Regions from separate parts of the Flavonifractor porci genome, predicted to be linked through region 3. Evidence: predicted binding sites of a transcription regulator. Region 3 holds the regulator's gene; each other region holds the start of a gene.
The links. The regulator HrcA, encoded in region 3, represses chaperone genes, less so after heat shock. The targets are predictions, from matches to a motif close to TGTTAGCACTCNNNNNNNNNGAGTGCTAACA.
Positions count from the first base shown of each region.

Region 1: the regulator HrcA is predicted to act here: its motif matches at 2,170-2,200, upstream of clpB (ATP-dependent chaperone ClpB).
Region 2: the regulator HrcA is predicted to act here: its motif matches at 1,425-1,455, upstream of htpG (molecular chaperone HtpG).

Region 1 covers NZ_JBBHLB010000004.1:220,959-224,199, forward strand. The annotation lists gene clpB (ATP-dependent chaperone ClpB) at 1-2,084, opposite strand, end outside; gene WHJ28_RS05055 (MATE family efflux transporter) at 2,293-3,241, shown strand, end outside.
Region 2 covers NZ_JBBHLB010000006.1:101,342-104,582, forward strand. The annotation lists gene htpG (molecular chaperone HtpG) at 1-1,382, opposite strand, end outside; gene WHJ28_RS07250 (hypothetical protein) at 1,504-2,934, opposite strand; gene mnmE (tRNA uridine-5-carboxymethylaminomethyl(34) synthesis GTPase MnmE) at 3,057-3,241, opposite strand, start outside.
Region 3 covers NZ_JBBHLB010000017.1:51,348-54,588, forward strand. The annotation lists gene dnaK (molecular chaperone DnaK) at 1-85, opposite strand, end outside; gene grpE (nucleotide exchange factor GrpE) at 288-821, opposite strand; gene hrcA (heat-inducible transcriptional repressor HrcA) at 838-1,890, opposite strand; gene WHJ28_RS13460 (GNAT family N-acetyltransferase) at 2,117-2,584, shown strand; gene WHJ28_RS13465 (MBL fold metallo-hydrolase) at 2,619-3,241, opposite strand, start outside.

The DNA.
Region 1 (3,241 bases), on a different contig from region 3:
ATGTTGAACACGTCGGGATGGGCCTTCTCCACCTCGTCAAAGAGGACCACGGAGTAGGGATGGCGGCGGACGGCCTCGGTGAGCTGACCGCCCTCCTCATAGCCCACATATCCCGGAGGGGCGCCGATGAGACGGGATACGGAGAATTTCTCCATATATTCGCTCATGTCGATACGCACCATATTCTTCTCAGAGTCAAACAGGGCCTCGGCCAGAGTCTTGGCCAGTTCGGTCTTACCCACGCCGGTGGGGCCAAGGAACAGGAAGGAGCCGATGGGTCGGTTGGGGTCGGCGATGCCGGCCCGGCTGCGCAGGATAGCCTCGCTGACCAGTCGCACGGCCTCATCCTGACCAACCACCCGCTGGTGGAGAATATCCTCCAGATGGAGCAGCTTCTCGCGCTCACTCTCCATCAGCTTGGCAACGGGGATGCCGGTCCAGCGCTCGATGATGCGGGCGATCTCCTCCTCGGTGACCTTATCCCGCAGCAGGGAACGGGCCTTGCTCTCGTTGGCAATGGCCTCCTCGGCCTCCAGCTGCTTGCGCAGCTCGGGGATGCGGCCGTACTGCAGTTCGGCGGCGCGGTTCAGGTCGTACTGCCGCTGGGCCTTCTCCAGTTCGGCGTTGGCGGTCTCCAGATCCTCACGCAGCTTCTGAACCTTGCCGATGGCATTCTTCTCGTTCTCCCACTGGGCCTTCTTGGCGTTGAACTCATCCCGCATCTCGGCCAGTTCCTTCTGGATCTCGGCCAGGTGCTCGCGGGACAGGGCGTCGTCTTCCTTCTTCAGGGCGGCCTCCTCAATCTCGTGCTGGATGATCTTACGCTGGATGATGTCCAGCTCGGTGGGCATGGAGTCGATCTCGGTGCGGATCATGGCGCAGGCCTCGTCGATCAAATCGATGGCCTTGTCGGGCAGGAACCGGTCGGTGATATAGCGGTCGGACAGGGTGGCGGCGGCGATGATGGCGCCGTCCTGGATCTTTACGCCGTGGAACACCTCATAGCGCTCCTTCAGGCCGCGGAGGATGGCAATGGTGTCCTCCACCGTGGGCTCGTTGACCATGACAGGCTGGAACCGCCGCTCCAGGGCGGCGTCCTTCTCGATATACTGGCGGTACTCGTTGAGGGTGGTGGCGCCGATGCAGTGGAGCTCGCCCCGGGAAAGCATGGGCTTGAGCAGGTTGCCGGCGTCCATGGCGCCCTCGGTCTTGCCGGCGCCCACAATGGTGTGTAGCTCATCGATAAAGAGGATGATACGGCCCTCGGACTTCTTCACCTCGTTGAGGACGGCCTTCAGCCGCTCCTCAAACTCGCCCCGGTACTTGGCGCCCGCAATGAGGGAGCCCATGTCCAGAGCGAAGATGGTCTTGTCTTTCAGGGAGCCGGGCACATCGCCTTTGACGATCCGCTGGGCCAGACCCTCGGCAATAGCGGTCTTGCCCACGCCGGGTTCGCCGATGAGGACGGGGTTGTTCTTGCTCTTGCGGCTCAGGATGCGGATCACGTTGCGGATCTCGTCGTCACGGCCGATGACCGGGTCCAGCTTGTTCTGCCGGGCCCGTTCCACCAGGTCGGAGCCATACTTCTTCAGGGCGTTGTAGGTGTCCTCGGGATTGTCAGAGGTGACTCGCTGATTGCCCCGGACAGCGGTCAGGGCCTGGAGCACCCCTTCCTTGGTGACGTGATAGGTACGGAAGAGTTCCTTCAGCTCCCGGTTGGCGGTGTCGATCAGGGAGAGCAGCAGGTGCTCCACCGAGACGTATTCGTCCTTCATGGAGGAGGCGATGGACTCGGCGGTGTTCAGGCATTTGTCCACGTCCTGGGCCACATAGATCTTACCCTGCTCACGACCGGAGCCGGAGACACGGGGCAGTTTCTCAACCTCGGCCTTGGTGGCGGCGGTGAAGGAGGGAACGGTGAGGCCCATGTTCCCCAGCAGCTGGGGGATCAGGCCGGACTCATCGCTGAGCAGCGCCAGCAGCAGGTGAGGCTGCTCGATCTGCTGGTTGCCATATTCGGTGGCCAGACTCTGGGCGGTCTGGACGGCCTCCAGAGATTTCTGGGTGTATTTCTGTGCATTCATAAAAAACACTCCTTTCAAGGGGAAGCTTTTTGTTTGTCCTCAGTATAGTCCCCCGCAAGTTAAAAATCATGAACGGAATGTGAATTTTTAGCACTCGTGTATAGAGAGTGCTAAAACCTTCGGCGGGGGAGTGATTTGACAGGATAGCCCCTTTACGAGAGCAGAAAAAAGAGGTATAATGCCGTGGACTGTCTGAAGGAGGAGCGAGATGAAACGGACCAACGATTTGGGGAATGATCCGGTTTTTCGCCTGGTCTGTAAACTGGCCATTCCCACCATGCTGGCCCAGCTGGTCAGTGTACTCTATAGCATCGTAGACCGCATTTACATCGGAAATATCCCGCAGATCGGGGATCTGGCTCTGGCAGGAGTGGGTGTGTGCGGACCTATCGTCACCCTGCTCAGTTCCTTTGCCTCCTTGGTGGGGTTGGGCGGCTCGCCCATCCTGGCCATGCGGATGGGGGAGGGGAACCGGAAGGAGGCCAGCCGGGTGCTGTCCAACAGCTTCTTCATGCTGTTGGTGCTGTCGGTGGGGCTGACGGGGCTGTTCCTGCTGCTCAAGGGGCAGCTGCTCCAGTGGTTTGGCGCCAGTCCGGCCACCTTTGGCTACGCCGATACCTATCTGACCATCTACACCGCCGGCACCTTCTTTGCCCTGATGGCTACCGGCATGAACAGCTTTCTCATTGCTCAGGGCTTTTCAGGATTGGGTATGGCCACAGTCATGCTGGGGGCGGTGCTCAACATTGTGCTGGACCCTATTTTTATCTTTGTTTTAAAGTTGGATGTGGCGGGCGCGGCGCTGGCTACGGTGATCTCCCAGATGGCCTCCTGCGCCTTCGTGCTTTGCTCTCTGCTGCGGAAGAAGATGCCGGTGCCCCTGCGATGGGGCGGCTTTGACCGGAAGATCATGATGCGGATCGTCACATTTGGCTTGTCCCCCTTCCTGATCATTGCCACCGACAGTGTGCTGCTTATCGTCCTCAACACGGTGCTCCAGCACTATGGTGGGCCGGAGTTGGGCGATAAGCTGGTGGTCTGCGCCACCATTGTGCAGAGCTACCTGCTTCTCATCACCATGCCCATGGGTGGCCTGACTCTGGGCACCCAGCCGGTGATCAGCTTTAACTACGGCGCAGGCAACGCCGCCCGGATCA
Region 2 (3,241 bases), on a different contig from region 3:
TGGGGCAGCTTGTCCAGCTTGGCGGTATCCTCGCCGCAGGCAAAGTAGACGTACTGCTGATCCTCGGCCATCCGCTCCTTGTACTCGGCCAGGGTGGTCAGCTTGCCGTCCCTGGAGGACCAGAACAGCAGCAGGTCGCTGAGCAGGTCCTTGTGGACGCCGTAGTCGGCCACCACACCCATCTTGATCTGGGGACCGAAGGCCTTCCAGAAGGTCTCGTACTTCTCCCGGTCGTCCTTCTGGAGGCGGAGCAGCTCGCCCTTGATCTTCTTCTCCAGGTTGTTGGCAATGACCTTCAGCTGACGGGTGTGCTGGAGCATCTCGCGGGAAATGTTCAGGGAGAAGTCCTGGGAGTCCACCACACCCTTGACGAAGCGGAAGTGCTCGGGCAAAAGGTCGGCGCACTTGTCCATGATGAGCACGCCGGAGGAGTAGAGCTGCAGGCCCTTCTCATATTCCCGGGTGTAGAAGTCGTAGGGGGCGTGAGAGGGGATGTAGAGCATGGCCTTGTACTCCACGGTACCCTCGGCGGAGACGTGGATCACGCTCAGGGGGTCCTCCCAGTCACCGTACTTCTCCTTGTAGAACTGGTTATATTCCTCGGTCTTGACCTCACTCTTGGGCCGCTGCCACAGGGGCACCATGGAGTTGAGGGTCTCCCATACATCGTAGTCCTCCCACTCGGGCTTGTAGTCGTCGCCTGCGTCCTCCGGACGGGGCTTCTGGCGGGACTTGTGCATGAGCATGACGATGGGGTAGTGGATATAGTCGGAGTACTTCTTCACCAGATCGGCGATGCGGTACTGCTCCAGATACTCGTCGTAGTGGTCGTCGTCGGTATTGGCCTTGATGTGGAGGACAATGTCGGTGCCCACGCTCTCCTTCTCGCAGGGGGTGATGGTGTAGCCGTCGGCGCCGTCGGACTCCCAGCGGAAGGCCTCCTCGGCGCCGTAGGCCTTACTGGTGACGGTGACGTGGTCGGCCACCATGAAGGCAGAGTAGAAGCCCACGCCGAACTGACCGATGATGTCGGTGGTATCTCCCTCGGCCTTCTCCTGCCTGGCCATTTCCTCCTTGAACTGGAGGGAGCCGCTGCGGGCGATGGTGCCCAAGTTCTGCTCCAGCTCTTCCTTGGTCATGCCGATGCCGTTGTCGCTAATGGTGAGGGTGCGGGCGATCTGGTCGGGGGTGAGGGTAATCTTCAGGTCCGACCGGTCCAGACCCACCTTGTCATCGGTGAGGGCCTTATAGGCCAGCTTGTCCATGGCGTCGCTGGCGTTGGAGATGATCTCCCGCAGGAAGATCTCCTTGTGGGTGTAAATGGAGTTGATCATCAGGTCCAGCAGGCGCTTGGACTCCGCTTTGAACTGTTTCTTTGCCATGGTGGATGCCTCCTGTATCTTAAACTATATGTAAAAACACAGCGTTAGCACTCAGATGTCCTGAGTGCTAACGCTATCATAATCCTTCGTATGAAAAATTGCAAGGGGGTTCAAGAAATGTTTACAATTCATCTCCCGGCGTCCACAGGGCGGCCCGGAGGGCCTCCACGCTGTCAAAGTGGCTCAGGGGGCCGTCGTCCGTCGGCTCTCCCAGCCGGAGCACTCCGGCGGGCTGGCCGCCGATGGTCACCAGATAGGTGGCCTGCCAGTCCAGGCCGTGGACCCGCAACTGGCTGTCCACATAGGAGCCCCCGGCCAGCAGTTGGGGAGCCCGCTCGGGCGGATCGGTGCGGAAGGCCGCACCGATGGTGTAGGCCTTGGCATCCAGAGCAGAAGCCTGATCCTCCTCCCGGAAGCAGGTCAGCTCCCAGCTCACGAAGCCGCCTTCGCCGCCCACTTGCGCCAGTCTGGCATCGTAGTAGGCGTCGGTCAGTTCCCGGCAGGCGGCGTAGGCCTCCTGGTCGATGTCGTCCGGGGTATCACAGCTGGTGCGGATGAGCTGGTAGAGGGACTCATCCTCCAGGTGGACCTTGCTCCGGGGCAAATTGCTCCCGCCGAAGATCTCCACCACGTTTTCCTCCAGCCCCACCTGGAGATGGAGCGCATCATCTTCGGAGTAGGCCCCCTGATCCTTTGGGGCCAGGTAGCAATCCAGGGTCCATATGATGTCGGTGTCCGAGCCATTGAGGGTGAGATCGGGATGGTCCACCGGGTGGGCCGCCGCGGCCCGGATAAGGTCGGCCAGCTGCTCCGCCTCGAGGGGATCGTTGGGCCCATACCAGCTCACAGAGCCGATATTCTCCCCCTCCAGCCCGGCCAGCAGCTCCAGCAGCTTGTCGGAGGCGGTATTCCGGTGGGACCGGATGTGCCAGTTCTCCCCGTCCTTTCCCAGGGCCAGTTCAATACGGGAGCCGTCCTCCCCCTCGTCAGTCCACAGCAGAGCGGTTCCGGCAGCCTCGTCCACCTGGCCTCCGGCGCACACAAAACAGCCAGGGCCGAAGTCGCTGGTAAAGTTGTACCAGGCGTCGAACTTCTCCAGATAGGGCACGCCGGAGGTGTCCAGATCGGCGGAGGTGATGCCGGCGTAGCGCTCCAGGGCCTGGTCCACCGAAGCGCGGAGGATGCGGTGGGTGGGCACGGAACCCGGCGAATTCCCCCAGGGGTAGCCGGGCAGGGCTTTCAGGGCGTTAGACTCCGCCTCATCTTCGGCGCTCAATGTACCGTCGCCGGGGAAGTAGTACAAAAAGTCAGCAAAGTCCAAATTTTTCACATCGTCATAATAACAGGTAAAGAAGCAGCTCACTGGGGCAACGTAGGTCACGCCGTCTTGCTCCACCAGGGGTGAGAAGGCCTCGTTGACCCGGTCAATCTCCTCCTGGGTCAGGGGGCGCGGCTCCGCCGCCGGAGATGGGGATGCAGGGGGCGGTGTCTGTGCCGCGCAGCCGCACAGGGCAAGGGCCAGCAGCAGGGCAGGCAATACCGTGCGCTTCATAACAGTAACCTCCTTTTCTGCCTCCATCCTACCATGTTCCGTGGTACAGAGGGTTACAGGGCCGGTGCCAATGTGGAGACAAGGTGTTACAAAGCGCAAAAAAGAGCGGCCAAAGGCCGCCCCTATTTTCCAACACAGAACCGCTCGAAGATGCGTGCGGTGATGTCCTCCCGGATGTTGGCTCCGGTGAGCTCACCCAGGGCGGACAGGGCCTCCTCCACGTCGGTAAGGAGGGCATCGGGCGTGATCCCCGCCTCCAGGCTCTCCTCCGCCCGGGCTACGCCCTCCAGAGCCCGCCGGGCGGCCT
Region 3 (3,241 bases):
TGGCGATAACAACAGCCTCGCCGCCTTCCATAACGGCGACACAAGAGTTGGTCGTACCGAGGTCGATACCGATGATCTTAGACATAATCAATTCCTCCAATATATCGTAAATTGTTTTTTAACGTAGGGAGATGGGCGCACACTGTGCGCCCTGATGTCACGCTTCTCACGCCGCGCGGCCGGGTCGCCTTCCCTGCGTCTCGGGCTGGTCTGTGGGCCGCCTCGCGGCCCTTCGCTCGCCCTCGCTCCGGTCCAGGCTCCCCTGCTCAGCGGTTCAGCGCTTCCTTTTAATTCGCTACCTTGACCATAGAGAACCGGATCACCTTTTCTTCGGTGCGGAAGCCGGCCTGGAATACCTCTACAATGGTGTTCTCCCCGGCGTTCTCGTCCTCCACGTGCATGACGGCATTGTGCAGGTTGGGGTCAAAGGCCTCGCCCAGAGCGGGGATCTCCTGGATGCCCAGCTTGGAGAGGACCTCCTTCAGCTGGGTCATGGTCATCTCCACGCCCTTCTTATAGGCCTCGTCAGCGGTGTCCTGCTTGAGGGCCCGCTCCAGGTTATCGTATACCGGCAGGAAGGCGGCGGCAGTCTCCGCCTTGGAATCGGCCCAGGCAGACTCCTTTTCCTTCTGGCTGCGGCGGCGGTAGTTGTCGTACTCGGCGGCCAGGCGGAGGAATTTATCCTCCTGGTCGGTGAGATTCTGCTTCAGAGCCTCCAGCTCCTCCAACAGAGGATTGGGGGTTTCCTCCGCAGTCTCGGCGGCCTGCACGGTCTGCTCCTCGGGGATGACCTCTTCGGGCTGTTTCTCTTTCTTACTCATGGGATGCACTCATCTCCTATTTATGATCGTCGCTGCCGCCCGGCAGCTCGCCCTGCCCGAACAGCCGGGTCAGTCCCTCGGCCAGATAGGAAAGGCGGGCGGTTATTTTGGCATAATCCATACGGGTGGGTCCCACCACACCGATGACACCCCGCATTCCGTCGCCAATGTCGTAGCTGGCTACCACCACGCTGGTATCCTTCAATGCGTCGGCCACGTTTTCCGGGCCGATGAGGATCTTCATGGAGGCGTCCTTGGGTACAGGGAAGCGGGCGGGATCGGCATCCTCGGAGAGGTAGCTCAGCAGAGGCTGGGCCCGCTCCAAAGAGCGGTACTCAGGCAGCTCCAGCAGATGGGCGATGCCCGAGGTGTGGACGGTGCGCTGCTCCAGACTCTCCAGCACCTCCATCGCGAAGGAAACCACCAGGGAGATGAGCCCGTAGGCCTCTCCTGCGGCGTGCTGGGCCACCCGCATCAGCTCCGGCGTGATCTCATCCAGAGGCAGGCCGGTAAAAGTGGCGTTGAGCAAGGTGTTGAGCATTTGCAGCTGAGCCTCCGTCAAATCGGAGGGCAGGCGGATCAATCGGTTTCGCACGACATTGGTGTCGGTCATCACTACGATGATAAAGGCGTTGCGTTCCACCATCAGAAGGTCAAACCGGCGGATGGTTACCCGGCTCATGCCGGAGGACAGAGCAAAGGCGGGGTAGTTGGTCAGCTGGGATACCACCCGGCCGGCCTGATCCAGTACCCGGTCCAGCTCCTGCATCTTCAGGCGCAGGGCCTGATTGATGCGTTGGGTCTCCTGAAGGGAGAGCTTGTGCTCCTCCATCAGTTCGTTGACGTAGAACCGATATCCCTTGGGAGAGGGGATGCGTCCGGCGGAGGTATGGGGCTTTTCCAGCAGCCCCAGAGTCTCCAGATCCGCCATCTCGTTGCGGATGGTGGCCGAGGAGATCTCCATGCCGATGGAAGAGGCAATGGCCTTGGACCCCACCGGCTCCGCGGACTGAATGTAACTTTCGATGATGGCGCGCAGGATTCGTTTTTTGCGTTCCGTCAAATCCATGGCAGCCACCTCACTTTCGTTTTAGCACTCATACTACCTGAGTGCTAAAGATAATGTAGCACCGTCCGGGAAAAAAGTCAATAGGCAGGGTTGTAAATTAAATGTGAACGGGAAAAAGATAGCAGAGGAGGGGGCAGATTGCAAACGGACGGCGGTTGACGTGGGGACCGTTCAATGGTATTCTATCCAATAAGGAGAAAGACTTGCAAACAGGAGGGAGTACCCCATGGACAAAACGGTGCCCGTGGAGATCATTGACTACGAAGAGCGCTACAAACAGGACCTGGAGGATATCTCTCTGCCCTGGCTGCTGGAGTATGACCTGCTGGAGCCGGTGGATCTGGAGATGCTGGCTGATCCACACCGGTTTATTGCTGGAGGCGGCCGGGTGTTGTTGGCCCGCTGCGGCCGAGAGATCGTGGGCATGGTGATGCTGGAGCTCCAGGGCGACGGTGTGTGCGAGGCCTTGAAATTCGGCGTCAAAGAGGAGTATCGGGAGCGGGGTATCGGTACCGCACTGATGGAGGCGGTGATCCAGGCCGCCCGGGACGCGGGACAAAAGACCATCGTGATCACCTCCAACCACAAGCTGAAAGCCGCCCTGCGGATCTATGAGAAGCTGGGATTTGAATACGTCACGTATTCTGACAAATGGTTTCAACTGTCTGATATTAGAATGGAACGGGAATTATAAGAAAAGGACGCGCCTGCGGCGCGTCCTTTTTGATTCAGTCAGCAAATTCATAGACCGCCCCGGTGGTAAAACGGTGGAGCCTGTCTCCCAGCTCCTCCTCCAGCAGGGCGTAAGCGGGATCTCCGGTGCAGTGGCCGGTGTAGATATCCTGTACCTTTAAATCATCCCGCAGGGCGGCGGCGATGGAGCGTACCTTTTCCGGTGAGGGGCCCAGGGTGGATACCCCCTCCTTGCCCATCAGGTGGAAGCCTCCCAATACCGCACGGATCGGGGTGCCGGGGAACTGTTCGGAGAGCTGGGTGAGGATTTTCACCACTCCGGCGTGGCAGCAGGAGTTGAGGACCACCAGCCCTTCCGAGGTCTCAGCCACCAGGGACTGCTCGTGCTTCACCCGGTCAGGGATCAGGTGGAGGCCCTCCGCCAGATCCCGGGGCCCCTCCGCCAGATCAATGCGCTTCTCATGCCGGCGGAACATCCCCATGTTGATGCCGATGTACTCCTTCTCCGCCCAGATCTCCGGGTCAATAATCCGGGGCCGGGCGTAAACGGAGGCAGAGGGATTGATGGCGAAGAAGGCATTGAAGCCTTCGGCGTGGTCATAGTGTCCATGGGACAGAGCGGCCTTATCTACCTTTGAAAGGTCTACCCCCAGCTTGG